Regions from separate parts of the Rhizobium sp. 10PS4 genome, predicted to be linked through region 1. Evidence: predicted binding sites of a transcription regulator. Region 1 holds the regulator's gene; each other region holds the start of a gene.

Region 1 (9,729 bases):
CATTGAGACGCTGCCGCTGCGCGTGCGCCAGCAGACCGAAAATGCCGCAAAGATCGCCGATTTCCTGGCCGAGCAGGGCAAGGTCGCCAAGGTGATCTATCCCGGCCGCAAGGACCACCCGCAGGCCGATATCATCGCCAAGCAGATGACCGGCGGCTCGACGCTGGTCGCCTTCGAGCTGAAGGGCGGCAAGGATGCGGCCTTTGCGCTGCAGAACGCGCTCGAGATCATCAAGATCTCCAACAATCTCGGCGACAGCAAGAGCCTGATCACCCATCCGGCAACGACGACGCACAAGAACCTGACGGAGGAGGCGCGCGCCGAACTCGGCATTTCTCCGGGCACGGTCCGCCTTTCGGCCGGCATCGAGGATACCGACGACCTGATCGAGGATTTCGCGAAGGCGCTTGCCAAGGTCTCGGCCTGATCCAGATCCAGAGATAAGGCGGCCGGACCTGGAGTTCGGCCGTGCCGGATCTCACCAAGGTGAGACGGGGGAACAAGTTCGTCCTCCGCGGCGTTCCGAAACGGAATTAACACTGACAATTAGGCTTAACGATCGAAAACCCTTCGGATCACAGCCATTTCAGCGATGATAATTGTTCCGTTTCTTGACGGACAGGGCCTCTTATAAGATACGGGTAACATATCTTGACTAAGGTGCAAGGCATGTATCGCGCCCTCACAAGAGAGATCGAAGTAGTCGTCGAGCCGTTCTATCTGGAGGAGCAATCCGATCCGGAAGACGATCGCTATGTCTGGGGTTACCGGATTGTCATCAGCAACAATTCGAGCATAGCCGTTCGGCTGGTCAATCGTTACTGGAACATCACCGACCAGAACGGTCAGGTGGACGAGGTGACCGGTCCCGGCGTCGTCGGCGAGCAACCGCGCCTTAGCCCCGGCGACACCTACGAATATTCCTCCGGCTGCCCGCTCGACACGCCCTCAGGGTTGATGTTCGGCCATTACCAGATGGAAACGGACGAAGGCGAGATGTTCGATGTCGACATCCCCGCTTTCTCGCTGGATTCGCCTGGGCTGCTGCGCGTGCTCAATTGAGCGCGTAGCGCCGACGTTGATATGCTTGCCGCAAGACTACGCGCGGCCGTGGATCTTCGGGTTGCCCAGTCATCAATCTACTAAAGCTCAAAAGGATCCGACGCCTGGGTGCCTGACTTTGCTTCAAACGGATCTTTTGATTGTGGCGGGGCCGGATGTTTTGCGACCGCATCGTTTACCGCCTTTTGGCAGGCGAGCAACTCATCCGCTGCCCTGGCGGAATCTTTCAAACCGAGGGCAACAATCTGCTTTCCTCTAAAGCTGGCGCGGAAACTCAGTTTACCAGCGAATTCCTCAATCAAGTCGGGATCCTTGAAATCAATCCATAATGATTTGAAGCCAGGGAGATCCAGACCTCTCGCATCAGCCGTCCGTTTAGACTGGTCGAACGAGAGTTCGATGGGATAATGCTTACCTTTCTCCAAGGATTTCCAATTTGGATTTCCGAGCAGAATGTAAAGAGGGTTGTCCTTTTTGCGGAAATTGAAGCCAAGACGAAAAATGGTGTCGTCATCAAAGGAAGTCAGAACAAAACAGCCATTGTCTAAAGTCGGGTCGACAGCCACGCTCCAGCCCCCGACCTCTTTCCAGGGGACTGTCCCGTCATCAGCCAAACTCATTCGTGGCATCGCAGCTATGAGCGCGAGTACAAAAAACAAAAGCCGCATCAATGCCCCATCCGCTTTCTTAGGCCACAACCAATGAAACAGAATAGGTGCACAGTGACTACGCAAAGTCGAGTCACCGTGCTGCATCATCGCTAATCTTTTATTGTTCGCGGTGCGTGTCCTTAACCAAGCCTATTCGGCCGGCTGAAGCTCGGTCGGCTCGAAGCGATAGGTGGTGGAGCAGAATTCGCAGGTGACTGCGATTTCGCCATTTTCCTGGCTGGCCTCGATCTCCTCGGCCGAAAAGCCCTTCAGCACGCCCTTGATCTTGTCCCGCGAGCAGCTGCAGCGGTCGAACACCGCGCGCGGTTCGTAGACGCGCACGCCGCGCTCGTGGAACAGGCGGAACAGCAGCCGCTCGGTGCCGACCAGCGGATCGGTGAGTTCATCGGCGTCGATGGTCTCGACCAGCGAACGGGCTTCGAGCCAGGCATCGTCCTCGCCATGCGGGCGGCTGCTGGTGTCGCCGTCGCCGCCGTGCAGATCCGGCTGGCGCATGCGCTCCGGCGCTTCCGGCAGGAACTGGGCGACGAGGCCGCCAGCCCGCCAACGATGGCGCGGCTTGCCGGCATCGTCGCGATCGAAGAGCTCGGCCGCGGCAAGACGGACGCGCGTCGGGATCTGTTCCGACTGGCGGAAATAGACGCCGGCAATTTCTTCCAGCGTAGTGCCGTCGAGCGCGACAATGCCTTGGTAGGGCTGGCTGAACTTGCCCTGGTCGATGGTGAAGGCGAGAATGCCTTTGCCGAGCAGTTGCTCCGGCTCGGTTTCGCCTGACTCGATCGCCTTGTTGAGCAGCGCCTGATCGAAACGGGCATAGGCGCGGACGTTTTCCGGCGTCGAGAAATCGGCGACGAGAAGATCGACCGGGCCGTCGCCCTTGGTCTGCACCGTGAACTTGCCGTCGAACTTCAGCGAGGTGCCGAGCAGCACCGTCAGCACGACGACTTCAGCAAGCAGCCGGGCAACGGGTGCGGGATAATGATGGCGCTCGAGGATCGCATCGAGCATCGGGCCGAGCTGAACGGCGCGGCCGCGCACATCCAGCCCCTCCACCTGGAAAGGGACGACATGGTCATCGCCGGCGAAATCGAACTGGCCGAGGGCGGCTGCAGCTTCTGCCATGGCTTTCACTCCTAGTTCAGAGCGATGGGTCAGCGTGCCCGTCGCTCGCGCGGTCGCGAGATCTTTCACTCTCGACGTCCGATTATGGTTCAGATCGCGCCCAGGCACCAAGCAAGAATCGACTTCTGCGCATGAAGACGGTTTTCCGCCTCATCGAAGACCACGGATTGCGGACCGTCGATCACTTCGTCCGTCACTTCCTCACCGCGATGGGCGGGCAGGCAATGCATGAACAATGCATCATTGCCGGCTTTCGCCATCAAGGCCGCGTTGACCTGATAAGGCTGGAAGACATTGTGACCCCGGGCCCGATGTTCCTGATTCATGGAGACCCAGGTATCGGTCACCACGCAATCGACGCCGGCGACCGCACGGTCGGCATCATGGCAAAGCATGATTTCGGCGCCCTCATTGCGGGCCCAGTTCAGATAGTGATCCTTTGGCTCCGAGCCAAGGGGCACGGCCATGTTCATGCGATAGCCGAAACGCGCGGCACCCTCGACCAGCGAATGCAGCACATTGTTGCCGTCGCCGGTCCAGGCGATGGTCTTGCCCTTGATCGGGCCGCGATGCTCTTCGAAGGTCATGATATCGGCCATGATCTGGCAGGGATGGGTGTCATCCGTCAGCGCATTGATCACAGGCACGGTCGCATGCTGGGCAAGCTCCAGCAGCCTGGAATGCTCGGTGGTGCGGATCATGATCGCATCGACATAGCGCGACAGCACCTTGGCGGTGTCGCCGATCGTCTCGGCGCGGCCGAGCTGCATCTCGGTGCCGGACAGGAAGAGCGTTTCGCCGCCGAGCTGGCGCATGCCGACGTCGAAGGAGACGCGGGTGCGCGTCGACGGCTTCTCGAAGATCATCGCCAGCATCTTGCCCGCGAGCGGCTTGTCGCCCGTGCCTGCCTTGAAGGCCTGCTTGCGGGTGAGCGCATCGTTCATGATCGTTCTGAGATCGGCGGATGTGACCGCCGAAAGATCGAGGAAGTGTTTAGGGCTCATATCGTCTACTTACCTGTACCTGTGCTGCGCCCGAAGCGGCAATTTCTTCAAGCCGTCTTCTTGACCTTGGAAGCGCGGATGCTCTCGGCGGCGCGCTCGACGCGGGCAAGGCCCTCGCGGGCTTCCTCGGCGGTGACCACGAGCGGCGGAAGAAGGCGGATGACGTTGTCGCCGGCGGGCACGCCGAGCAGATGGGCGGCGCGGATCGCCTGCAGCAGTTCGGCTGAGGGAACGGCAGCCTTGATGCCGAGCAAAAGCCCCTCGCCGCGCACGTCTTCGATCACATCGGGATAACGATCCTTCAGCGAGGCGAGACCCTGGCGGAAGACGAGTGCTACGTCGCGCACCTGCTGGAGGAAGCCATCGGCAAGGATGATGTCGAGCACGGCGCTGCCGACGGCCATGGCAAGCGGATTGCCGCCATAGGTCGAGCCATGCGTACCGGCCTTCATGCCGGAGGCGGCCTCTGATGTGGCAAGGCAGGCGCCGAGCGGGAAACCGCCGCCGATGCCCTTGGCGACCGCCATGATGTCGGGTGTGATGCCCGACCATTCATGGGCGAAGAGCTTGCCGGTGCGGCCGACGCCCGTCTGGACCTCGTCGAGGATCAACAGCAGGCCGTTCTCGTCGCAGAGCTGGCGAAGCGCCTTCATGAACTCGCTAGTGGCAGGACGGACGCCGCCTTCGCCCTGCACCGGCTCGATGAGGATGGCGGCCGTCGCCTCGGTGATCGCGGCGCGGACCGCTTCGATATCGCCGAAAGCCACCTGATCGAAACCCGGCGCCTTGGGGCCGAAACCTTCGAGATATTTCTCCTGGCCGCCGGCGGCGATCGTCGCCAGCGTCCGTCCGTGGAAGGCGCCTTCGAAGGTGATGATATGGAAGCGCTCGGGATGGCCCTTGGAAAACTGGTAGCGGCGCGCCGTCTTGATCGCGCATTCGAGCGCCTCGGCACCCGAATTGGTGAAGAACACCTTGTCGGCGAAGGTGGCGTCCGTCAGGCGCTTTGCCAGACGCTCCTGGCCGGGGATCTCATAGATGTTCGACAGGTGCCAGACCTTGTCGGCCTGCTCCTTCAATGCGCCGACCACATGCGGATTGCTGTGGCCGACGGAGGTGACGGCGACGCCGGCGCCGAAATCGAGATATCGCTCGCCACTTTCGGTGATCAGCCATACGCCCTCGCCTCGCTCGAACCGCAGTGGGGCACGAGAATAGGTGTCATAAAGCGCGGCTTCAGCCATGGCGCGATCTCCATCAAAGTTGCCGGGCAATGACTCCGGCTAAGGAAACCAGGCCCGAAAAATCAAAAATGCCGCCTTGCGGCGGCGAGTGGCACTATTTCCTTTTCGCGCTGCAATGTCAACAAAACGGCGCCCTTAGCGTATGCAGCAAGGGTGTACAGCGGCATTTTCAGTCATCAACAGGCATTATTGCAGAAATGACACGCAGGGGCAGCAAGTTGGGGAAAACTACGAATTCGATTCATCCGGATTCATGCGACTCTTGTCACGGAGTCAGCCTCACACTAGGTTAAAGATCAATTACTAGACTGCATGCGGCGGAACTAGTCACCAAAATTGATCAAGCGTTTCTTGTTTCGGAGCTCCCGGGACAACGGTGAGGGATTCTGCCATCACCAACGCAAAAGGTGGAGACAGGGCATGAACTGGACAGACGAGCGGGTCGAGAAACTCAAGAAGCTTTGGGCCGAAGGACTGAGCGCCAGCCAGATTGCTGCGCAGCTTGGCGGGGTCAGCAGAAACGCGGTCATCGGCAAAGTGCACCGGCTGTGCCTTCCCGGCCGTGCCAAGGCCGGCGGCACCAACACCGCGGCGCGAACGCCGAAGCGCAACACATCGGCGCCGCGCGCACCGAACTACGCCTCCCGGATCACGACCCGCACCGTCACCCGCCAGCAGGGCGCGACGATGCTGAAGGAAGAGATCGAGATCGAAACGATCGAGGAAATGGAATACGTGCCGAGGGGCAACGTGGTGGTGCCGATTTCGCGCCGCCTCGGCCTGACGGAACTGACCGAACGCACCTGCAAGTGGCCAGTCGGCGATCCGCTGAAGGACGACTTCCATTTCTGCGGCTGCGAATCCCCCGACAATTCGCCTTATTGCGGCTATCACCAGAAACTCGCCTACCAGCCGGTGAATGAACGCCGCCGGGCAGCGGCGCGGGCCAGCTGAACGAGCGAACATCGTTTAGAATGCAGAAAGCGGGCCGAGTGGCCCGTTTTTTTATGCGAGTGGATGGAAGCGCTTATTGCGAGATGGCTGCCCCTCACCCTAACTCTCTCCCCGTAAACGGGGCGAGGGGACTTGCCACACGAGAGGTGGAGGACGGGGAACGGAGACGTCGCAGCGGGTCCCTTCGCCCCGCGAGCGGGAGAAGGTGGCGGCAGCCGGATGAGGGGCGGTCTATCGCCGCGAACCGGACAGCAGCGGGACAAGCCCGAGCACGACGAAAAAGTCGTCGGTCGACTCTGTCAGTAACCAGAATGGAAGCCCTCAGGCTTCCATCGAATAACCGGCGCCGCGGACGGTGCGGATGACGTCTTGCATGTTGGAGAAATTCAGCGCCTTGCGCAGACGGCCGACATGGACGTCGACGGTGCGCTCGTCGACATAGATATCGTGGCCCCAGACGCCATCGAGAAGCTGCGAGCGGGAGAACACCCGGCCCGGCGACGACATCAGGAATTCCAGCAGGCGGAATTCGGTAGGGCCGAGGCGGACTTCGCGGCTCTTGCGATGGACGCGATGGGTTTCGCGGTCGAGCTCGATATCGCCGCACTTCAGCACGGTCGACAGCACCTCGGGACGGGCGCGGCGCAGCATCGCCTTGACGCGGGCAACGAGCTCGGGGGTCGAGAAGGGCTTGACGACATAATCGTCGGCACCCGTCGACAATCCGCGGACGCGCTCGCTCTCCTCGCCGCGCGCCGTCAGCATGATGATCGGCAGGCGCTCGGTTTCCGGCCGCATGCGCAGGCGCCGGCAGAGCTCGATGCCGGAGACGCCCGGCAGCATCCAATCGAGGATGAGAAGATCGGGCGTGCGCTCCTGAAGCCTCATTTCGGCTTCGTCGCCACGAAGGATGGTATCGACCTCGAAGCCTTCCGCTTCGAGGTTGTAGCGAAGAAGCACGCTGAGGGCTTCCTCGTCTTCAACAACTGCAACTCTCGGGATCATGCGTGTCGGTCTCCTCGCGCATCATCCTTAAATCAGGGGGTGATTTAAGCAATTCATCCTGCGCAAATTCAGAAATTGGCTGCGACCTCTTTGCGCGCCCCGGACGGGCGCGCACGCAATTGACTGGTCCGGCGACTGGCCCGGGCGGTTATTCCGTCACCGCGCCGACGGTGTTGGCGCTGTCGTCCTTCGGACGATCGCCTTCCGGCTGTGCGCCGGTCGTCATGTAAAAGATCGTCTCGGCGATGTTGGTGGCATGGTCGCCGATGCGCTCGATATTCTTGGCGCAGAAGAGAAGATGCGTGCAGCTAGTGATGTTGCGCGGATCCTCCATCATATAGGTCAGAAGTTCGCGAAACAGCGAGGTGTACATCGCGTCGATCTCGTTGTCGCGTTCACGGATCGCATTCGCCTTGTCGGCTGAACGATTGGTGTAGACATCGAGCACTTCCTTGAGCTGGACGAGCGCCAACTCGGACAGATGCTCGAGGCCGCGGGCGAGCTTGCGGGGAACGCCGGTGCTTTGGACGGCGATGACGCGCTTGGCGGTGTTCTTGCCGAGGTCGCCGACGCGTTCGAGATCGGCGGCGATGCGGATCGAACCCATGATTTCACGCAGATCCGAGGCCATCGGCTGACGGCGGGCGATCGTCACGATCGCCTTGTCGCCGATTTCGCGTTCGGCGTGATCGAGGATCACATCGTCCGAGATGACCTTCTGCGCCAGCGCGGTATCGCCGTTGACGAGGGCGCGGACGGCTTCGCTGACCATCTGCTCGGCCAGGCCGCCCATTTCGGAAATCCGCCTGGACAGGAACTTCAGATCATCATCGTAGGCAGAAAAAATATGTGTCGATGCCATGGGGCTTTATCCTCGAATAACGGGAAGGCTTGGTGTCGCCAAAATCAACCGAAGCGACCCATGATGTAGTCCTGGGTGCGCGGATCGTCGGGATTGGTGAACATCTTGTCGGTGTCGTTCTCCTCGACGAGATTGCCGAGGTGGAACATGGCGGTGCGCTGCGAGACACGCGCGGCCTGCTGCATGGAGTGGGTGACGATGACGATCGTGTAGTTCTCGCGCAGCTCGTGGATCAGTTCCTCGACCTTGGCGGTGGCGATCGGGTCGAGCGCCGAGCAGGGCTCGTCCATCAGGATGACTTCAGGGCTGACGGCGACGGCACGCGCAATGCAGAGGCGCTGCTGCTGACCGCCCGACAGGCCGGTGCCGGATTCATGCACGCGGTCCTTGACCTCGTTCCAGAGGCCGGCGCGCTGCAGGCTGGTTTCGACGATCTGGTCGAGATCGGCCTTCGACTTAGCAAGGCCATGGATGCGCGGGCCGTAGGAGACGTTTTCATAGATCGTCTTCGGGAACGGGTTCGGCTTCTGGAAGACCATGCCGACGCGGGCGCGAAGTTCGACGACGTCGATATCGGGATCATAGACATCGTCGGTATCAAGCGTGATCTTGCCGGTGACGCGGCAGCCGTCGATCGTGTCGTTCATGCGGTTGAGGCACCGCAGGAAGGTCGACTTGCCGCAGCCGGACGGGCCGATCAGGGCGGTTACGGTGTTTTCGCGGACGTTCAGGTTCACATCGAAAAGCGCGCGCTTCTCGCCGTAATAAACCGAGACATCCTTTCCGATCATCTTATAAGGGACGTTGCTCATCTTCTGATCCAGCGCCTTTTCAACTGCAGCTTCCGTCAGCATATTCATGATGTTTAACTCCGTTTACCAGCGGCGCTCGAAGCGACGACGCAAGAGGATGGCGCCCATGTTCATGACGATCAGGAACAGGAGCAGGACGATGATGGCACCCGAAGTACGCTCAACGAAGGCACGTTCTGCCTCGTTGGCCCACATATAGACCTGTACGGGCAGAGCCGTCGAGGGATCGAGCGGTGTCGTCGGCGCGTTGGCGACGAAGGCGACCATGCCGATCAGGAGCAGCGGCGCGGTTTCGCCGAGCGCGTGCGCCAGGCCGATGATCGTGCCGGTCAGGATGCCCGGCATGGCGAGCGGCAGCACATGGTGGAACACCATCTGCATCTTCGAAGCGCCAAGGCCGAGCGCTGCGGCGCGGATCGACGGCGGCACGGCGCGCAGTGCCGCACGCGTCGCGATGATGATCGTCGGCAGGGTCATCAGCGTCAGCACCAGGCCGCCGACCAGCGAGGCCGAGCGCGGCAGGCCGATGAAGTTGATGAAGACGGAAAGACCGAGCAGACCGTAGACGATCGAAGGGACCGCGGCGAGGTTGTTGATATTGACCTCGATCAGGTCCGTCAGCTTGTTCTTCGGCGCGAACTCCTCGAGATAGATCGAGGCGGCGACGCCGATCGGCAGAGCGAGCACGAGCACAATCAGCATCAGGTAGAGCGAGCCGATCAGGGCGACGCCGAGGCCTGCGGCCTCCGGACGGCTGGAATTGCCGTTGACGAAAAGGCCGGTGTTGAACTGCTTGTGGAGAGCGCCGCTCGCCTTCAGCTCGTTTATCCAGCCGATCTGCTTGTCGTTGACCTTGCGGTTCTTCTCATCGACCGAGAGGTCGATCTGGCCCTTGTTGGCGCTGTCGACATTGGCGTCGGCGAGAACCGTGACATTGACCGTCTTGCCGATGATCGACGGATCGGCCATCACCATATCGCGCAGCTGGATCGG
Region 2 (9,729 bases), on a different contig from region 1:
CTGCTCAACTGCCTCTCCACCCGGCTGCTGCCGAGCACCGGCAGCGTGGAATATCACATGCGCGACGGAAGCTACCGCGATCTCTATCGCATGAACGAGGCCGAGCGACGTTTCCTGATGCGCACCGATTGGGGCTTCGTGCATCAGAACCCGGCCGACGGCCTGCGCATGACCGTTTCTGCCGGCGCTAATGTCGGCGAACGGCTGATGGCGATCGGCGACCGGCACTACGGCAAGATCCGCGCTTCGGCGATCGACTGGCTCGAACGCGTCGAGATCGACGCCGACCGCATCGACGACCAGCCGCGCGCCTTTTCGGGCGGCATGCGCCAGCGATTGCAGATCGCCCGCAACCTCGTCACCGGCCCGCGCCTCGTCTTCATGGACGAGCCGACCGGCGGCCTCGACGTCTCGGTGCAGGCGCGCCTGCTCGATCTCGTGCGCGGCCTCGTCAACGATCTCGGTCTCTCGGCCATCATCGTCACCCACGATCTCGCCGTCGCCCGCCTGCTCTCGCACCGGATGATGGTGATGAAGGACGGCTACGTTATCGAACACGGGCTCACCGACCGCGTGCTCGACGACCCGCGCGAACCCTATACGCAGCTGCTCGTCTCCTCGATCCTGCAGGTCTGAGGCCCGAAACCAAGGAAGAAGAATATGGCAACGCCCCTCGTCGTTTCCGAAGTCTCGAAGAGCTTCACCATGCATCTGCGCGACGGCATCAAGCTACCCGTCGTCTCCGATGTCGCCTTCTCCGTCGCATCGGGCGAATGCGTCGTGCTCGGCGGGCCATCGGGCATCGGAAAGAGCTCGCTGCTTAAGATGATCTACGGCAATTACGCCGTCGACACCGGCCAGATCCTCATTCGCCACGACGGACGCATCGTCGATCTCGCCTCCACCGATCCGCGCACCGTGCTCAACGTCCGCCGCAATACGCTCGGTTATGTCAGCCAGTTCCTGCGCACCGTGCCGCGCGTCGCGGCGATCGACGTGGTTGCCGAGCCGCTGGTGGCACGCGGCGAGGACGCCGTCACAGCACGGCAAAAGGCGGGCGCCCTGCTTGCCAGGCTCAATCTGCCGGAAACGCTCTGGCAGCTTCCGCCCGCCACCTTCTCCGGCGGTGAGCAGCAACGCGTCAACATCGCGCGCGGCTTCATCACCGAGCACACGATCCTGCTTCTCGACGAGCCCACGGCCTCGCTCGATGCCAGGAACCGTGCCGTCGTCGTCGGCATGATCGCGGAAAAGAAGAAGGCGGGTGTGGCCCTTCTCGGCATCTTCCACGACGAAGAGGTGCGCGAAGCCGTCGCCGACCGCATCCTCGACGTCCAGCAATTCTCACCCCGGAAGATCGCTGCATGAGCCGCAAGCTGGGCATTGAGCCCTACTTTCATGAAACGGCATCCGTCAGCGATTCCACTTTCGGGCGCTATACGGAGGTCTCTGAACGCTGCCGCATCAGCGAGGCCACGTTCGGCGACTATTCCTACATCATGCAGGATGGCTCGGTCTGGTGTGCGACGATCGGCAAGTTCGTCAATATCGCCGCCGCCGTGCGCATCAACGCCACCAACCATCCGACCTGGCGCGCGACACTTCATCATTTCACCTATCGCGCCGCCGACTATTGGCCGGACGGCGACATAGAGACGGACTTCTTCGCCTGGCGTCGCGCAAACCGCGTGACGATCGGCAACGATGTCTGGATCGGCCACGGGGCGACCATTCTGCCGGGCGTCAACATCGGCAATGGCGCGGTGATCGGAGCCGGCGCCGTCGTCTCGAAGGACGTCGCGCCCTATACGATCGTCGGCGGCGTGCCGGCAAAGCTCATCCGAGAGCGCTTTCCAAGAGAGGTCGGCGAACGGATGGACAGGCTTTCCTGGTGGGATTGGGAGCATGCCCGACTGCACCAGGCGCTCGAGGATTTTCGCAACCTGAACGCGGAAGATTTCCTATCCCGCTACGGCGGTTAAAACCCCCGATATAGGGGGCGAAGAATTGTGACAGGACTTACACAAATATGACATGCGAGGTTCATCAAGCGGGACTAATGCGATGCTGATCAAGGCATGGATTGCAAGGGAAGAGCATGATGTTCGAGCTGAAGAATGTCACACGTCGTTTCGGAAAAAAGCTCGCTGTCGATTCCGTCACGCTCGCCATTCCCCAAGGCCAGATGGTCGGCATCATCGGCCGCTCCGGCGCCGGCAAGTCGACGCTGCTGCGCATGATCAACCGCCTTCAGGAGCCGAGCTCCGGCTCCGTTCATTTCGCCGGCGTCGAGGTCTCCGGGCTTCGCGGCCAGGCGTTGCGCAACTGGCAGCGCGACTGCGCGATGATCTTCCAGCAGTTCAACCTGGTGCCGCGCCTCGACGTTCTCACCAATGTTATGCTCGGCCGCCTCAACCACCGCTCGACGCTTCTGAGCCTGCTCAACATCTTCACCCGCGAGGAACGCGTGCATGCCATCGCGGCACTCGAACGCCTCGGCATCGAGCAGACGGCGCTGCAGGCAGCCGGCACGCTTTCCGGTGGCCAGCAGCAGCGCGTGGCAATCGCCCGCGCGCTGATGCAGAACCCGAAAATGGTTCTCGCCGACGAGCCGATCGCCTCGCTCGATCCGCTGAATGCCAAGATCGTCATGGATGCGCTACGCGATATCAACGAGCGCGAGGGCATCACCGTCATCACCAACCTTCACACGCTCGATACCGCCCGCAACTATTGTGAGCGCATCGTCGGCATGGCCGGCGGCCGCGTCGTCTTCGACGGCCAGCCCTCGGAGCTGACCGCCGAAGCGGTGAAGGAAATCTACGGGACCGACAAGGATGGCGCCGGCATCGACGAAACGCTGACCTCGACCAGCCTCGAATCCAAGCGGCGCGCCGCGGATCTCTCATCCGGCAGGATGGCCAAAGCCGCTGCCGTGCACTGACCGTTTCCGGCCGACGGGACAACGGTCGGAAAAATAACTGACAAACAAACCATGTCACAAAAGGAGACTTCCATGTCTGCATTCCGCAAGATCATGATGGCAACCATCGCCGTCGCCGCCCTCGCCGGCAATGCCGCTGCCCAGGACGTCAAGGTCCTCCGCATCGGTCTCGATGGCGGTGAAAACGAAGCCGACCAGGTTCGCCGCACCGAATGCGTCAAGCCCGGCCTGATCGCTGCCACTGGCGTTTCTGAAGTTCAGCTCTTCCCGTCGCCGAACTACAACGGCGTCATCCAGGGTCTCCTTGGCGGCACGATTGACCTCGCCGTCATGGGCGCCGCCTCTTACGCCGCGGTCTATATCAAGGATCCGAACGCCGTCACCCCGGTTCTGACTACCAAGCAGGCAGACGGTTCGACCGGCTACTACTCGATCATGGTTGCCCGCAAGGACTCCGGCATCAAGACGCTTGCCGACGCCAAGGGCAAGAAGCTCGGCTTCGCCGATCCGGACTCTACCTCCGGCTACCTTGTTCCTAACGTTGCCCTTCCGAAGGCCACCGGCGCACCAGTCAAGCAGTACTTCGCTGAAACCGGCTTCGGCGGCGGCCACGAGAATCTCGTTCTCGGCGTTCTCGACAAAAAGTTCGATGTCGGTACCACCTTCGGTTCCGGTCAGGGCGACTGGGCGCAGGGCTACACGTCCGGCAACCTGCACCAGATGGTCACCAAGGGCTTGCTCGACATGGACGATATCGTCGAAGTCTGGAAGTCGCCGCTCATCCCGAACGGCCCGCTGATGGTTTCCCAGAAGCTGCCGGCCGACCTCCAGAAGAAGGTTACCGCCTATTTCGCCGAACTGCCGAAGACAGACAAGAGCTGCTTCGAATCGTTCACGGGCGGCGGCTACGTTGACTGGGCGCCGGTCGACCAGAGCTTCTACCAGACGATCATCGATGCCCGTAAGGCCGTTATCGGCGGCTGATCATCAAGTCTGAACAGTCTTGCGGCGGCATCATGATGATGCCGCCGTTTTCCAAGAAGGAAGCCACATATGGCGCACTCGGCCGGCGCGGACTCTCTGAGCGGATTGCAGGAGGGCTCACGCACCATCCTCGATCATTATCAGAGCCAGGTTCGGACGCGGCGGATCTATACCGTCGTTTCAATCGTGGTCTTCCTGATCATCCTCGGCGCCTCGCTCGACTTCGCCAACGGCGCCAATTCGGGTAAGTTCTTCGAGCGACTTCCCTATTTCTTCGACTTCATGAAGAGCTTCGTGCCGGACAGTCCGCTGGAGATCTTCCGCGCCATGTTCGACCTACCGTCGCCCTTCTCTGACGGTTCGATCAAATACGACTATACAAGCGACCGCGTCTGGATCACCGATAGTTTCTACATCCCGAATTTCTTCTACCAGCTCGCGATCACGCTCAACATCGCCATCGTCTCCACCATTCTCGGTGCGAGCGGCGCGTTCTTGCTCTGCTTTTTCGCTTCCACCAATCTGGTCGGTGCAGGCGTGACGCGCTGGGTCGTGCGGCGCATCATGGAAATCATGCGCGCCTTCCCGGAAATCGTCGTCGCCGGTCTTCTCGCCGCGATCCTGTCGATCGGACCGATTTCAGCGATCATCGCGGTATGGGTCCATACCGTCGGCGCGCTTGGGAAGCTGTTCTTCGAAGTCGTCGAGAATGCCGACATGAAGCCGGATGAAGGGCTGCGCGCCGCCGGCGCCAGCTGGCTGGAGCGTGTGCGCTTCGCGATCCTGCCGCAGGTGTTGCCGAACTTCGTCTCCTACACGCTGCTGCGGACTGAGATCAACGTGCGCGCCTCGACTATAATCGGCGCCGTCGGCGGCGGTGGCATAGGTGAGGTCTTCAGTCTGTCGATCGGACGCGACCATGCTGCCAAGACCTATGCGATCATCATCCTGCTGCTGATCACCGTCATTTGCGTCGACCAATTCTCCGCCTGGCTGCGCCGCCGGCTGATCGGCAAGCAGTCCTTCGAATTCGGACAGGGAGCAGCCTGATGTCCTCGGTTCCGACCATCAACGCCGCCGAGCGCGAACGACTGCTTTCCGCCTATCCGGACGTCTTCCATCGCAGCTTCATGCAACGCTGGGGTCTGCTCCTCATTTCAGCTGCGGTTTTCATTTATCTTGCCTTCTGCTTCGCCTTCTTCAACGTCATCCCCACCTTTGTGAACGGCAACTGGGACCGTGCTGCGATCTATGTCCAGGACTGGTATTCCTGGCGCGCCCAGCCGCGCCTGCGTTTCCAGAACGATCAGGTCGTCCCCCAATGGACGAGCCGCCGCCAGTATCCCGAGGGCGCCGATATCAACTGGCTGAAGCCCAATGCCGACAGCAGCCGATACACCGTCATCTTCGGTGGCGACGAGGACCGCATGGAAGTGACGCCGAGCCGCGTCGACGTCTATATCGGCGGCAAGCTCTATCCCGTGACCGTCACCCGCGATCGCGCCTCCCTGCCGGCCGATGCGCCTGCCCAGATGGAGCAGGACGACAACAAGGTGATCGTCTATTACGGCTTCGCGGGACAGGCGGAAATCCGTACCAGCCAGGTCTATGTCCAGCGCCGCTTTCTCGGCTGGGCGAACTTCTTCTTCGATACGCAGTCGCCCTTCTGGGGCCGGAACCTGCCTGAGGTGGTCGGCCTGATGTTCTCCGGCGAACGGCTCGATCCCAACCAGTCGAATGCCTCGCTGGCGTTCGACAACTTCCTGAATAACGCAAGCTGGCAGCATCGCGACATCCTGTCGAAGTTGATGCAGACGCTGGTCATGGCCTTTGTCGGTACGCTCTTCGGCACGCTGGTCGCTTTTCCGCTCGCCTTCATCGCCGCGCGCAACATAACGCGAAGCCGCGCTGCGAACTGGGCCACGAAGCGGCTCTTCGACTTCCTGCGCTCGATCGACATGCTGATCTGGGCGTTGTTCTTCACCCGTGCCTTCGGCCCAGGGCCGCTTCCGGGCATCGCGGCGATCTTCTTCACCGATACGGGCGCGCTCGGCAAGGTCTATGCCGAAGCGCTTGAGAACATTGACGACAAGCAACGTGAGGGCGTGAGATCGGTCGGTGCGGCACCGGTGGCCGTCCAACGCTACGGCGTCATCCCCCAGGTCCTGCCGGTGTTCATCTCGCAATCGCTCTATTTCTGGGAATCGAATACCCGCTCGGCGACCGTCATCGGTGCCGTCGGTGCGGGCGGCATTGGCCTCAAGCTGCTCGAATCCATGAAGACCAATTCGGACTGGGACAAAGTCGCCTATATGGTCCTGCTGATCCTCCTCGTGATCTTCGCCTTCGACAACCTCTCGAATGCGCTGCGTTCGCGCGTGATGGGAAAAAAGGGCCACTGACGAACTGACGCCATCATCATTCTGTCACGGAAATCTTTTAGCCGGGAGCCAGCTTGCGGTTCGCCGCCAAATCACTGCACAGTGCACTCCCCCGTTTGGACGATCTCCAGGATAAAAGCCTTGCGCTACGCTCTCTATTTCTCGCCGCCGAAGGATGATCCCCTGACCGGCGCGGCCTCGCTCTGGCTCGGCCGCAATGCCTTCACCGGCGAGACCTATCCTGCACCGGAACATGAGCAGCTGGGTGCTGCAGAACAGTTCGAGCTGACCGCCGACCCCCGCCGCTACGGCTTTCACGCCACGATCAAGGCGCCGTTTTCGCTCGCCTCCTCCGTCACCGAGAAGGATCTCATGGCCGTTGCCGAGGATTTTGCCCGGCGCACGCAAGCCTTCGAGATTCCTGAACTCGTGCTTGGCCAGCTCGGCCGTTTTTTTGCCCTCGTTCCCGGTTCTCTTCATCAACCGCTTCAGGATTTCGCCGCGAAGGTGGTAAGGTCGTTCGAGCCGTTCCGCGCAGCACTTTCCGAGGCCGATATGACGCGGCGCAACCCGGAGAAGCTCAGCGACAGCCAGCGCGCCCATCTGCAACGCTGGGGTTATCCTTACGTCATGGAGGATTTCGGCTTTCACATGACACTGAGCGGCCAGGTGCCCGAGACACGCGCCGCGGTGATGAAAGCGATCCTGACCGAGCGCTTTGCCGATTTCACCGGCCGGCCGCTTTCGATTTCCGGCCTTGCCGTTTTCATCGAGGAGACGCGCGGCGCCCCATTCAAAGTTCATTCCTGGCTGCCGCTTGCCGGCGCCAAAAGCTGAAAGACCTGACGCCATGAGCAAAGAGACCGTGTTTTCCAACGCCCGCATCGTTCTCGAGGACGACATCCTCTCGGGCTCGATCCTCATTCGCGACGGGAAGATCGCCGATATCTCCGAGGGCAACTCGGTAGCCGGCGAAGATTTTGAAGGCGACTACATCATTCCCGGCCTTGTCGAGCTGCACACCGACCATCTCGAAGGGCATTATCAGCCGCGCCCCGGCATCCGCTGGAACAAGACCGCCGCCATCCAGGCGCATGACGCCCAGATCGTCACATCAGGCATCACCACTGTGTTCGACTGCCTGCGCATGGGTGCGGACGAGGACGGCGGCTTCGAACATGGCGAAATGCGCGAGATGGCCGATGCCATCCAGTCGGCGGAGACGGAAGGCAGGCTGCGCGCCGAGCACCTCATCCACCTGCGCTGCGAGGTCTCGGCCGACAATGTGCTCGAACATTTCGCCGATTTCGAAAACGACCGGCATGTGCGGCTCGTCTCGCTGATGGATCATGCACCCGGCCAGCGTCAGTTCCAGACGATGGATCAGTATATTTTCTACTACCAGAAGAAGCGGGGGCTGAGCGACGAGGCCTTCGCCCGTTTCGTCGCCAAGCGCCAGGCAGAATCGGCGCGCAATTCGACGCCGCACCGCAACGCCATCGCCAAGGTCTGCGCCGAGCGCGGCATCACCGTGGCAAGCCATGATGATGCGACGCTCTCGCATGTCGACGAAGCGATCGACAACGGCGTGCGCCTGGCCGAATTCCCGACCAGCTTCGATGCCGCCCGGGCATCGCACGGACACGGCATGAGCGTACTGATGGGGGCGCCGAACATCGTGCGCGGTAAGTCGCATTCCGGCAATATCGCCGCCCGCGACCTTGCCGAAATGGGGGTGCTCGACGTGCTTTCCTCCGACTACGTACCGCTCAGCCTGCTGCATGCGCCGTTCATCCTCGCCGACGAGGTGGAGAGCATCAGCCTGCCGAAGGCGATCGCCATGGTGACGTCGACGCCCGCCCGCACCGTCAGTCTCGATGACCGCGGCCGGATCGCGGCGGGGCTGCGCGCCGATCTCGTGCGCGTCCACCGTTCGCACGGCGTGCCGGTGACACGCTCGGTCTGGCGCCAGGGACACCGTGTCGCATGATGTCGCACGAACCCCACCCCGGAGCCGGAGCCGAGCGCGGCATCATGGTCGTCGTCGTCGGACCGAGCGGCGCTGGCAAGGACACGCTGATGAACCTCGCGGCCCGGCGTTTCAAGGGCCGCGACGATGTGCATTTCGTCCGCCGCGTCATCACCCGTCACCGTGACGCCGGCGGCGAAGACCATCTTTCCGTCTCCCTCGAAGGTTTTGCCTCCATGGAGCAGTCAGGCTCCTTCGCCGTCTGGTGGGAAGCGCATGGCCTGAGATACGGTATCCCGGCCGAGGTCTCGGTGGCGCTGTCGAGAGGTCATGTCGTCGTCGCCAACGGCTCGCGCTCGGCGCTTCATCGCTTCCAGGCCGCCTTCCCGCGGCTGAAGGTCATCAACGTTACCGCCAGTCCAGAGGTGCTCGCCGGCCGGCTGGAGGCGCGCGGCCGCGAGACGCATGAGGATATCATGGCCCGGCTTGCCCGCGGACCACTGACGGTGCGCGGCGAATATGACGTGGTGGAGCTCGACAATAGCGGCTCGCTCGAAGAGGCCGAGCAGAAGATGATCGAGATCCTCGACGGATTGCTGACCAAGGCGCCCTGACCAGATCGAGAGGAAGGGCATGCGCGTCATCAAGGTGGTCGACTACGATCCTTCCTGGCCGCGGCTGTTTGCCGAGATCAGCACCGAGGTCTCCGCGTTGCTCGGCGACTGCCTGCTTTCCATCGATCATATCGGCAGCACATCAGTGGCTGGCCTGGCGGCCAAGCCGAAGATCGACCTCGATGCCGTGATGATAATCCGAGGCATTCCTGCCGGCGGCGATCGAGGTCGTGCGCGCGGCGGATTTCGTCTTCCACGGCGATACAGGAGAGCAACGCTGGGCCTTCACGCGCGATCGTGAAGGTTATGGCTTCAAGCTCTATCTTTGCGGGCCTAATAATCGCGCGCATCGGGAGCGCATTCTGTTTCGCGATTATCTCAGGGATCACACCGAGAGGGCCAAGGCCTATGCCGATCTGAAACGCCAGCTGGCTGCGGAGGCAGACGGCGATTGGGATTTTTATACCGGCGGAAAGACCGAGTTTGTCAGCGAGACGGTTCGGCTGGCTGCCTCGATGATGTAAAACAGGAATCCGTCAGACGCCCTGGCCGCCGGCGATTACTCGCCGTCGCCCCGTCCCGATACGATCTCGCGCTTGCCGACATGGTTGGCGGGGCCGACGAGGCCTTCCTTTTCCATGCGTTCCACCAATGAGGCAGCGCGGTTGTAGCCGATGCCGAGGCGGCGCTGGATGTAGGAGGTCGAGCATTTCTTGTCACGCATGACGACCTTGACCGCCTGCTCGTAAAGCTCGTTGCCATCCTCCGAAGCCATGGCGCTCTTGTCGAAGACGGCGCCGGCTTCTTCCTCTTCCGTCTCTTCCTCCTCGTCGGCGG
Region 3 (9,729 bases), on a different contig from region 1:
CGTCGTCTTTGAGATATCGCGGGGCTTGCCATCCGGCCCTTGCCCCTCCCACCAGTGTTTCGGCACGACGACCAACTGGCCGAGAATATTCGGGAGCTCGCGGTTGTTCTTCTCGTCGAAAGTGAAGGTGACGTCGCGTTCGCCGGTTTTCTCGGCCTTCGCGACGTGGCGGTAATAGTTCGCCGTGAGGGGATTTAATTCCTTGGTCTTATCCAGACTGAAGATGACATCCTCGGGCGTTACCGGCTGACCATCCGCCCATTTCGCTTCCTTGCGCAGGCGGAAGGTCGCGCTCGAGACGTCGGTGGGGAAGGACAGGCCTTCGGCGAGCAAGCCGTAGGAGACAAGCAGCTCGTCATCTGCCGCCTTCATCAGGGTGTCGTATACGAGCGTCAGGCCTACTCCCACCTGGCCTTTGGCAAGTACCGGGTTGAAGGTGTCGAAGGCCCCGCTCGCGGAGAGGCGCAGGTCTCCACCCTTCGGGGCATTAGGGTTCACATAGTCGAAATGAGTAAAGCCCGGCTTGTACTTCATCTCGCTGATGACCGAGCTTCCGATCTGAAACGGCTGGCCTTCAGCCAATGCCGTCCGCGGCGCCAGAGCACCCGCAAGCGACAGAAACAGACCGATTTTCGACCACAAAGCCGCCATTCCCATTTTCCCCTGAATATTGATGGATACGACAATACGAGAAATAGGGGCGAAAAACAGGAGAGAGTCTGGTTTTTGCCGGGCTCGCGAAATTTTGAGCCGCCAGCTCCTTTCAATGCCTGAGGCGCTGCGGCGTTCCGTCACCGGCCCCTCCTGCGCCCGTCCAGCCAAAACATCGATTCACCAAAATCGCTTTTCAGGATAGATTCGAGTGCAAATCACTTCGACATCGAATTAAGGGAACAGCATGGCTTTCGGCTTCGCCCAGGCTTTCAGGACATTAGGCACACTGGCGCTTGCAGGCGCGATCGGCGCAGGCCTTGCCGTTGGCGACGTCGGCGCTGAGCAGAAGACACCGAGCCCGGGCAGCGCCAAGGGGCAGTTCGGCGCCGTCGACCTGCCGACGCAGGGGCCGGCACAGCCGATCGGCTTTTACGCAAAGGGCTGCATGACGGGTGCGGTGGCGCTGCCGACCGACGGGCCGACCTGGCAGGCGATGCGGCTTTCGCGCAACCGTCGCTGGGGCAATCCGGCCATGATCGCGCTCTTGGAGCGGTTTTCGCAGGATGCGGTCAAATATGCCGGCTGGCCGGGCATCCTTGTCGGCGATATCGCGCAACCACGCGGCGGGCCGATGCTCAACGGCCATTCCTCGCACCAGATTGGCCTCGATGCCGATATCTGGTTTAGCCCGATGCCGGCGCGCCGCATGACGGCCGAGGAGCGCCAGGATCTGCCCTTCACCACCATGCTGCAGAAGGGCAAGTTCCTGACCGTCGACCCCAAGGTGTGGACTCAATCGCACGCGCGGCTGCTGATGCTCGCGGCGAGCTATCCCGAAGTGGAGCGCATCTTCGTCAATCCGGCGATCAAGAAGAAGATGTGCGACACCTGGGCCGGCGACCGCACCAACCTTGGTAAGCTCCGGCCGATATACGGTCATGACTCGCATTTCCACATCCGCATCAAATGCCCGCCGGGCGCTGCCGGATGCACGCCGCAAGCTCCTGTCCCCGCCGGCGACGGCTGCGACAAGTCGCTCGCCTATTGGTTCACGCCGGCGCCTTGGGCGCCGCCGAAACCGCCCAAGCCCGGTGCCAAGCCGCCCAAGCCGCCGCGTGAGATGATGGTCACCGATCTGCCCAACGCTTGCGCCGCCGCGCTCAACGCCGCTTCCGTCGCTTCGATGCAGGCCGCCACCTATGGCGGACCCTCCGCCGCAAGCGCGCTCGCCGCCGCTCCGGCAGCCGCGTCGGCTGACGGCGCCGATGGCGCGTTGCCGGATGTCGGCCCGGTTCCGAACGACAAGCCGGCGATCCAATGAAGGGGTGGATGCGCTGTCTTTCAAATCGCAGGCTCTTGGTATACAGCGGTCAAATCGATTGAACTGTGGGGGCGGGGATTCACTTCATGGCCGGCGGCAAATGCCTTGCGCTGATCGCGCATGACCAGAAGAAGGACGATATGGCGGCATTCGCCCGCGCCAACCGCGACATTCTCTCGCGCTGGAAGATCGTCGCGACGGGCACGACCGGCGGGCGGGTGCTCGACGCCGCTCCCGACCTCAACGTTACGAGGCTGAAAAGCGGACCGCTCGGCGGCGACCAGCAGATCGGCGCGCTGATTTCGACCGGCGAGGTCGACGCCCTGATATTTTTCGTCGACCCTTTGACGCCGATGCCGCACGATGTCGACGTGAAGGCGCTGATGCGGCTGGCGATCGTCTATGATATTCCGATGGCGCTCAACCACGCGACCGCTACAAAACTTCTTCCCACACTCGAAGCCTGATCAGCACGGAACCGGCCATGCCAAAACCGAACAACAGCACCGCTCCGCTGCCTTTCCCGATCCTGATCGGCGATATCGGCGGCACGAATGCCCGCTTCTCCATCCTGGCCGATGCCTATGCCGAGCCGAAGCAGTTTCCGAACGTGCGCACGGCGGATTTCGCCACGATAGATGAAGCGATCCAGCAAGGCGTGCTCGACAAGACTGTCGTGCAGCCGCGCTCGGCGATCCTCGCCGTCGCCGGCCCGATCAACGACGACGAGATCCCGCTGACCAATTGCGACTGGGTGGTGCGGCCGAAGACGATGATCGAGGGCCTCGGCATGGAGGATGTGCTCGTCGTCAACGATTTCGAGGCGCAGGCGCTGGCAATCGCCGCGCTTTCGGATGAAAACCGCGAACGCATCGGCGACGCCACCGGCGACATGATCGCCTCCCGCGTCGTGCTCGGACCGGGCACCGGCCTCGGCGTCGGCGGGCTCGTGCATGCCCAGCACAGCTGGATCCCGGTTCCCGGCGAAGGCGGCCATGTCGATCTCGGGCCGCGCAGCAAGCGCGATTATGAAATCTTCCCGCATATCGAGACGATCGAAGGCCGCGTTTCGGCCGAACAGATCCTGTGCGGGCGCGGCCTCGTCAACCTCTACCATGCCATTTGCGTGGTCGACGGCATCGAGCCGACGATGAAGGATCCCGCCGACATCACCTCGCACGCGCTTGCCGGCAGCGACAAGGCAGCCATAGAGACCGTCTCGCTGTTTGCCACCTATCTCGGCCGCGTGGCGGGCGACATGGCGATGGTGTTCATGGCGCGCGGCGGCGTCTATCTCTCAGGCGGGATTTCGCAGAAGATCATCCCGGCGCTGAAGAGGCCGGAATTCCGCATCGCCTTCGAGGACAAGGCGCCGCATACGACGCTGCTTCGCACTATCCCGACCTATGTGGTGACGCATCCGCTGGCGGCGCTTGCCGGGCTTTCCTCCTATGCGCGCATGCCGGCGAATTTCGGCGTCTCGACGGAAGGCCGCCGCTGGCGGCGCTAACCCCGGCATGCAAGGCAATAGAGCGTTCTTGGCGCGTCCCATCCGGACGCGCGGCGCTCTAGCCAAACCGGTCCCAACTCTTTATAGACCCCGGCAAAAGTGCGTGTCGCCCTCGCGGGGCGCTTGGCCCGAGACAGGAAACCCTATTTGGAAGCGGCGGAAAGCAGAACGCAGAGCGTCAGCAGCGATACCGTAACCGGCATCCTGAAGCGCATCATCGCTGAAAACGGCCGCGACCATCTGTGGGGCTATGTCTTTGCGATCGCCTGCCTCATCGTGGTGGCGCTTTCGACGGCGTTCACCGCCTGGATCATGCGGGCAATCATCGACGAGGCCTTCGCCAATCGGCGCGCCGACGTCGTCTGGATCATCTGTCTTTCGATCTTCATCGCCTTCGTGCTGCGCGGTTTTGCGAGCTATGGCCAGGCGGTGGCGCTTTCCAGGGTCGGCAACGATATCGTCGCCCGTTACCAGCGCCGGCTCTATGCGCATCTGATGACGCTTTCGGTCGGCTTCTTCAGCGAGGCGCGCTCGGCCCATATCGCCGCGCAGGTGAGCCAGAACGTCAGCGGCATCCGCGACGTGCTCAACCTGACGATCACCTCGACGGTGCGCGACCTGCTGACCTTCGTTTCGCTGCTCGCCGTGATGATCATCCAGGATCCGCTGCTCAGCCTTGCCGTGTTCATCATGGCGCCGCCGCTACTCTATGCACTGCGTTATGTTTCCAAGCGGCTGCGCTCGGCGACCCGCGAGGCCGTGCATCTGAACAGCCATGTTCTCGGCGCCATGCAGGAGACGATCCAGGGCATCGCCATCGTGAAAGCCTTCACGATGGAAGAAGAACTGGAACGCAAGGTCAACAAACTGATCAAGGGCGCCGAAAGCCGGGCGAACCGGATTGCCCGGCTTTCCGAACGCACCTCTCCGCTGACGGAAAGCTTCGCAGGTTTTGCCGTCGCCAGCGTGCTTGCCTATGCCGCCTACCGCTCGATCTACTTCAATGTGCCGCCGGGCGCCTTCTTCTCCTTCGTCACGGCGCTGCTGCTTGCCTATGACCCGGCCCGCCGGCTTGCCCGCCTGCAGGTTCAGATGGAGCGTGCCGTCGTCAATGCGCGGATGATCTATGAACTGCTCGACATGGAACCGCGCCAACGGGACCTGCCGGATGCCCGGCCGCTGACGGTGACGCAGGCAAGGATCGAATTCCGCAATGTTTCCTTCGCCTACGGCAATGAGAGCGTGCTCAGCGGCGTCAGTTTCACCGCCGAGGGCGGCGCGACCACAGCGCTGGTCGGTCCCTCCGGCGCCGGCAAGTCCACCGTCATCAGCCTCATTCCGCGCTTCTACGATCCGCGCGAGGGCGAAATCCTGATCGACGGACAGGACATCGCCCACATCACCAAGAAGTCGCTGCGCCAGCAGCTCGCCTATGTCTCGCAGCAGCCCTATCTGTTCGAGGGCACGATCCGCGACAATATCCGCTATGGCCGGCCGGAAGCGACCGATGCCGAGGTGGAAGAGGCGGCCCGGCTTGCCTATGCGCATGACTTCATCTCGGCACAGCCGCAGGGTTACGAGACACCGGTCGGCGAAAACGGCGTGACGCTTTCGGGCGGCCAGCGCCAGCGGCTATCGATCGCGCGCGCTTTGGTGCGCAATGCGCCGATCCTGCTTCTCGACGAGGCGACCTCGGCCCTCGACACCGAATCCGAGGCGGCCGTGCAGAAAGCGCTCGACGAAGCGATGAGCGGACGCACCGTCGTCGTCATCGCCCATCGGCTTTCGACCGTGGTGCGGGCCGACAAGATCGTCGTCATGCAGCAGGGCCGCGTCGTCGAGGAAGGCAATCACGAGACGCTTGCGAAGGTCAGCGACGGTCTTTACGCTCGCCTCAACAACCTGCAGAGGCCTTCGGCCTCCGATTCAAACTGACCTGGTGAGACTGACATGAGCGATGCTGCGATGAAACTGGTGGTGGTTGGCGCAGCAGGACGCATGGGGCAGACGCTGATCCGGCTCATCCATTCCATCGAGGGCGTGAGGCTGCATGCCGCGGTCGAGCGCGCCGGCTCGCCCTTCGTCGGCAAGGATGCCGGCGAGATCGCCGGTCTCGGCCCGACCGGTGTCACCATCGGCGACGATCCGCTCAACGCTTTTCTCGATGCCGAAGGCGTGCTCGACTTTACCTCGCCTGCCGCAACGGTAGAATTTTCAGGCCTTGCCGCGCAGGCCCGCATCGTCCATATCATCGGCACGACGGGCTGTTTACCCGACGACAATGCCAAGATCGCCGCGGCGGCGCGCCATGCCCGCATCGTCAAGTCGGGCAATATGAGCCTCGGGGTCAATCTGCTCGGCGTGCTCGCAGAGCAGGCAGCGCGTGCGCTTGATCCTGATGACTGGGATATCGAGATCCTGGAAATGCACCACAAGCACAAGGTGGATGCGCCGTCCGGCACCGCCCTTCTCCTCGGCGAGGCCGCGGCAAAGGGGCGCGGCATCGATCTTGCCTCGCAATCGGTCCGGGTGCGCGACGGCCATACCGGCGCCCGCGAGGCGGGCACGATCGGCTTTGCGACGCTGCGCGGCGGCTCCGTCATCGGCGAACATTCCGTGCTTTTTGCCGGAGAAGGTGAAATCGTCACCCTGTCGCACAGTGCGGCCGACCGCTCGATCTTTGCGCGCGGCGCCATCAAGGCCGCCCTTTGGGCGCGCGACAAGAAGCCGGGTCTCTATTCCATGCTCGACGTGCTCGGGCTTTCTTCCTCATAACGATACTACGGAGGCATATTCATGAGCGGTACCCTCGTCCTCGTTCGCCACGGCCAGAGTGACTGGAATCTGAAGAATCTCTTCACCGGCTGGAAGGATCCCGATCTGACCGAGCTCGGCATCCAGGAAGCCAATACAGGCGGTGCGGCGCTCGCCGAATACGGAATCAAATTCGACGTCGCCTATACCTCGGTGCTGGTGCGTGCGCAGCACACGCTGAAGCTCATCCTCGACAAGGTCGGCCAGCCCGATCTCCCGACGATCCGCGACCAGGCGCTGAACGAGCGCGACTACGGCGACCTCTCGGGCCTCAACAAGGACGATGCACGCGCCAAATGGGGCGAGGAACAGGTGCATATCTGGCGCCGCTCCTATGACGTGCCGCCTCCCGGCGGTGAAAGCCTGCGTGACACCGGCGCCCGCGTCTGGCCCTACTACCTCACAGAAATCCTGCCGCGCGTGCTCAGGGGCGAGAAGGTGCTGGTTGCCGCGCACGGCAATTCGCTGCGCTCGCTTGTCATGGTGCTCGACAAGCTCACCCGCGAAGGCGTGCTTGCCCTCAATCTCGCGACCGGCGTGCCGATGGTCTACACGCTGAAGGCGGATTCCACCGTCGCTTCCAAGGAAGTGCTCGGCGATATGTCGGGCGCACATTGATCTCAGCTGATCTTTCCCCGCTTCGGCGGGGAAAGGCGCTTAATTCTCGATGGTGAACTGTACCCGGTCGGCCGCGAAGCGGCTGACCGAATATTGCACCGGCACACCCTCAAGATCGGTATTCATCGCCTTGGCGATCAGAAGGATCGCGCCGGGGGTGAGTTCTAAGTCGGCCATATCGGCCGCACTGGCATGGGCGGCCGTCACCTCGGTCGTGGCGCGCACATAATCCGGCAGGCCGAGTTCGGCGAAAGCCTTGGTGATCGATTCCCCCGTCCGGTAAGCCTCACCGATACCGGCAAAGCGCTTGGCGGGAAACCAGCTCGTCGCCCTTGAAACCGGCCGCTTATCTGCCTGGCGCAATGTTTCCAGGCGGATCACCTGATCTCCTTGCTTCAGGCCCAGCCAGCGGGCGATCTCGGCACTCGCCTCCTCCTTCGCCTCATCGAGCAGAAGGCCTCGCATTTCACGGGCCTGATCGCCGATGCCGGCGGTGAAGCGCGTGCGCCTGGTGATCGGGAAATTCAGCCGCTCCTTGCGCTCGATCAGCGTGCCGCGGCCTTGTACCGCACGGACGATCCCCTCCTGCGCCAATGCCGCCAAAGCGCTGCGCACCGTATGCCGGTTGACGCCGAATTGCAGCGCCAGCATGGTTTCCGGCGGTACCATTCCCGTTTCGTCATAGGCTCCGGTGCTGATCGCCTCGCGAATCCGATCGGCGATCTGGCGCCAGAGCGCCACGCCGGTTTGCCTTTGCACCTGCTTCAATCCCGCCATTCCACCCCTGCCCACCCATTTAACTCGCGATGTCACACGCTTGTCACGACATCGATTTAGAGCTAAGTGTATCTTGTATAGTTGTCTATATCAATAGACATTTTAAGGGAAGCGGCGATGATATCAGCGGACAGGACAGACGCTGCGTCACAGACGGCATCCGGGCGCAAACGCGCCGCCGATCTGCTGGCGCGGGCGGAGCGGGGCGAACTTCAGGCGGTCTTCGATGCATTGCCGGAAAAGCCTGTGGCCCATCCGGTGCGCGGACCGGAGACCGGGCTGGTGATGGTGCGTGGACGCATCGGCGGCGGCGGCGCTCCCTTCAATCTCGGCGAAGTGACCGTGACGCGGGCGACGGTCCGGCTCGGCTCCGGTGCGGTCGGTCATGCGCAGGCGCTCGGCACCGACCGCGAGAAGGCCCGGCTTGCGGCGATCTTCGACGCGCTCTGGCAGGAGGAGGCGACGAAGGATTTCGTCGAACAGGCACTGCTTTTACCGATCACTGAGCGGATCGCCGATGCCGAACGCCGCAAGGCGGACGAGACGGCGGCAACCCGCGTCGATTTCTTCACCATGGTGCGGGGAGACAACTGATGGGCCTGAAGACAGAAGCTCTGACCGGCGGCTTTGCCGAGCCGGTCTTCCATGCCCAAAGCGTCTTCAAGATGCTGATGGACGGCATGGCCCGCCCCGGCACGATCCAGACGGTTCAGCCCGACGTCGCTCCGCCGGCGCCGCTCGGCATCGCCGCTGGCACGATCGCGCTGACGCTTTGCGACCACGACACGCCCGTCTGGCTTTCCCAGGGACTGGCGAGATCCGCCGTGCCGGAGTGGCTCGGCTTCCATACCGGCGCGCCGCTGACGACCGAAAAGGCCGAGGCGCGCTTTGCTTTCACCGAGGCTGGCACCGCACTTTCCTCCTTCGGCCTCTTTGCATCAGGTACGCAGGAATATCCCGACCGCTCGACGACCCTCGTCATCGAACTCGCCGAACTCGAGGGCGGCCGCATGCTGACGCTGATGGGTCCCGGCATCCAGAGTGTAGCGGAGATGGCGCCGGTCGGCCTGCCGGAGACCTTCCTGCGGCTCTGGACGGAGAACCGTGCGCTCTTTCCGCGCGGCGTCGACATCGTGCTGACGGCGGGTAAACGCTTCCTCTGCCTGCCGCGCACCACCAAGATCACAGCAACGGAGATCTGAGCTCATGTATGTTGCCGTCAAGGGTGGCGAGGCCGCCATTGCCAATGCCCACCGCCTGCTCGCCGACCGCCGCCGCGGCGATCGTTCGCTGCCGGCGATCGGCATCGACCAGATCGTGGCGCAGCTGGCACTCGCCGTCGACCGCGTCATGGCTGAGGCTTCGCTTTTCGACCGCACGCTCGCAGCCCTCGCCATCCGCCAATCGCGGGGCGACATGATCGAGGCGATCTTCCTGCTGCGCGCCTACCGCACGACGCTACCGCGTTTCGGCTATTCGAAGCCGCTCGACACGGCTGATATGACGATCGAACGCCGCATCTCGGCGACCTACAAGGATTTGCCGGGCGGCCAGCTTCTTGGGCCCACATTCGACTATACCCATCGCCTGCTCGATCCCTCGCTGCTTTCGGATGAGGCGGTGGAAACGCCCGCTCAGCGCCCCGCCGAGACCGGCCGCGTCATGCGCGTCTCCGAGATCCTCGGCGAGGAAGGCCTGATCGAGGCTGACGGCGACATGCCGGAAGATCACGAGATCGGCGACCTGACCCGCGAGCCGATGGAATTTCCGATGACCCGGGATCTCCGCCTGCAGGCGCTTGCCCGCGGCGACGAGGGCTTCCTGCTGGCGCTCGGTTACTCCACCCAGCGCGGCTATGGCCGCAATCACCCCTTCACCGGTGAAATCCGCATCGGCGACGTCGAGGTGGAATTCGACGTGCCGGAACTCGGTTTCGCCGTCTCGCTCGGCACGATCCAGATCACCGAATGCCAGATGGTCAACCAGTTCAAGGGTTCGGCCAAGGCACCGCCGCAATTCACCCGCGGCTACGGCC

Evidence for each region. Region 1 encodes PhoB, which activates phosphate uptake and scavenging genes when phosphate is short. Its sites were predicted from a motif close to TGTCATNNANCTGTCAT; they were not measured.
Region 2: phnC (phosphonate ABC transporter ATP-binding protein) is a predicted target of PhoB. The motif match lies at 2,019-2,035, and genes of this name have one in related genera.
Region 3: phnF (phosphonate metabolism transcriptional regulator PhnF) is a predicted target of PhoB. The motif match lies at 7,725-7,741, and genes of this name have one in related genera.

What each region holds. Positions count from the first base shown of each region.
Region 1 covers NZ_JAWDIW010000007.1:233,123-242,851, forward strand. The annotation lists gene RWJ89_RS15670 (O-succinylhomoserine sulfhydrylase) at 1-427, shown strand, start outside; gene apaG (Co2+/Mg2+ efflux protein ApaG) at 670-1,062, shown strand; gene RWJ89_RS15680 (hypothetical protein) at 1,143-1,730, opposite strand; gene RWJ89_RS15685 (Hsp33 family molecular chaperone) at 1,863-2,855, opposite strand; gene argF (ornithine carbamoyltransferase) at 2,945-3,859, opposite strand; gene RWJ89_RS15695 (aspartate aminotransferase family protein) at 3,907-5,103, opposite strand; gene RWJ89_RS15700 (GcrA family cell cycle regulator) at 5,524-6,057, shown strand; gene phoB (phosphate regulon transcriptional regulator PhoB) at 6,379-7,062, opposite strand; gene phoU (phosphate signaling complex protein PhoU) at 7,211-7,924, opposite strand; gene pstB (phosphate ABC transporter ATP-binding protein PstB) at 7,969-8,784, opposite strand; gene pstA (phosphate ABC transporter permease PstA) at 8,800-9,729, opposite strand, start outside.
Region 2 covers NZ_JAWDIW010000006.1:163,123-172,851, reverse strand. The annotation lists gene phnK (phosphonate C-P lyase system protein PhnK) at 1-636, shown strand, start outside; gene phnL (phosphonate C-P lyase system protein PhnL) at 661-1,368, shown strand; gene RWJ89_RS13335 (DapH/DapD/GlmU-related protein) at 1,365-1,982, shown strand; gene phnC (phosphonate ABC transporter ATP-binding protein) at 2,102-2,944, shown strand; gene phnD (phosphonate ABC transporter substrate-binding protein) at 3,017-3,928, shown strand; gene phnE (phosphonate ABC transporter, permease protein PhnE) at 3,998-4,978, shown strand; gene phnE (phosphonate ABC transporter, permease protein PhnE) at 4,978-6,330, shown strand; gene RWJ89_RS13310 (DUF1045 domain-containing protein) at 6,451-7,146, shown strand; gene RWJ89_RS13305 (alpha-D-ribose 1-methylphosphonate 5-triphosphate diphosphatase) at 7,160-8,299, shown strand; gene phnN (phosphonate metabolism protein/1,5-bisphosphokinase (PRPP-forming) PhnN) at 8,296-8,892, shown strand; partial or broken gene RWJ89_RS13295 (GrpB family protein) at 8,912-9,416, shown strand; gene RWJ89_RS13290 (DNA translocase FtsK) at 9,452-9,729, opposite strand, start outside.
Region 3 covers NZ_JAWDIW010000006.1:174,139-183,867, reverse strand. The annotation lists gene RWJ89_RS13405 (extracellular solute-binding protein) at 1-651, opposite strand, end outside; gene mepA (penicillin-insensitive murein endopeptidase) at 899-1,975, shown strand; gene RWJ89_RS13395 (methylglyoxal synthase) at 2,062-2,442, shown strand; gene RWJ89_RS13390 (glucokinase) at 2,460-3,485, shown strand; gene RWJ89_RS13385 (ABC transporter ATP-binding protein) at 3,633-5,420, shown strand; gene dapB (4-hydroxy-tetrahydrodipicolinate reductase) at 5,436-6,260, shown strand; gene RWJ89_RS13375 (2,3-bisphosphoglycerate-dependent phosphoglycerate mutase) at 6,282-6,917, shown strand; gene phnF (phosphonate metabolism transcriptional regulator PhnF) at 6,957-7,694, opposite strand; gene phnG (phosphonate C-P lyase system protein PhnG) at 7,812-8,288, shown strand; gene phnH (phosphonate C-P lyase system protein PhnH) at 8,288-8,896, shown strand; gene RWJ89_RS13355 (carbon-phosphorus lyase complex subunit PhnI) at 8,901-9,729, shown strand, end outside.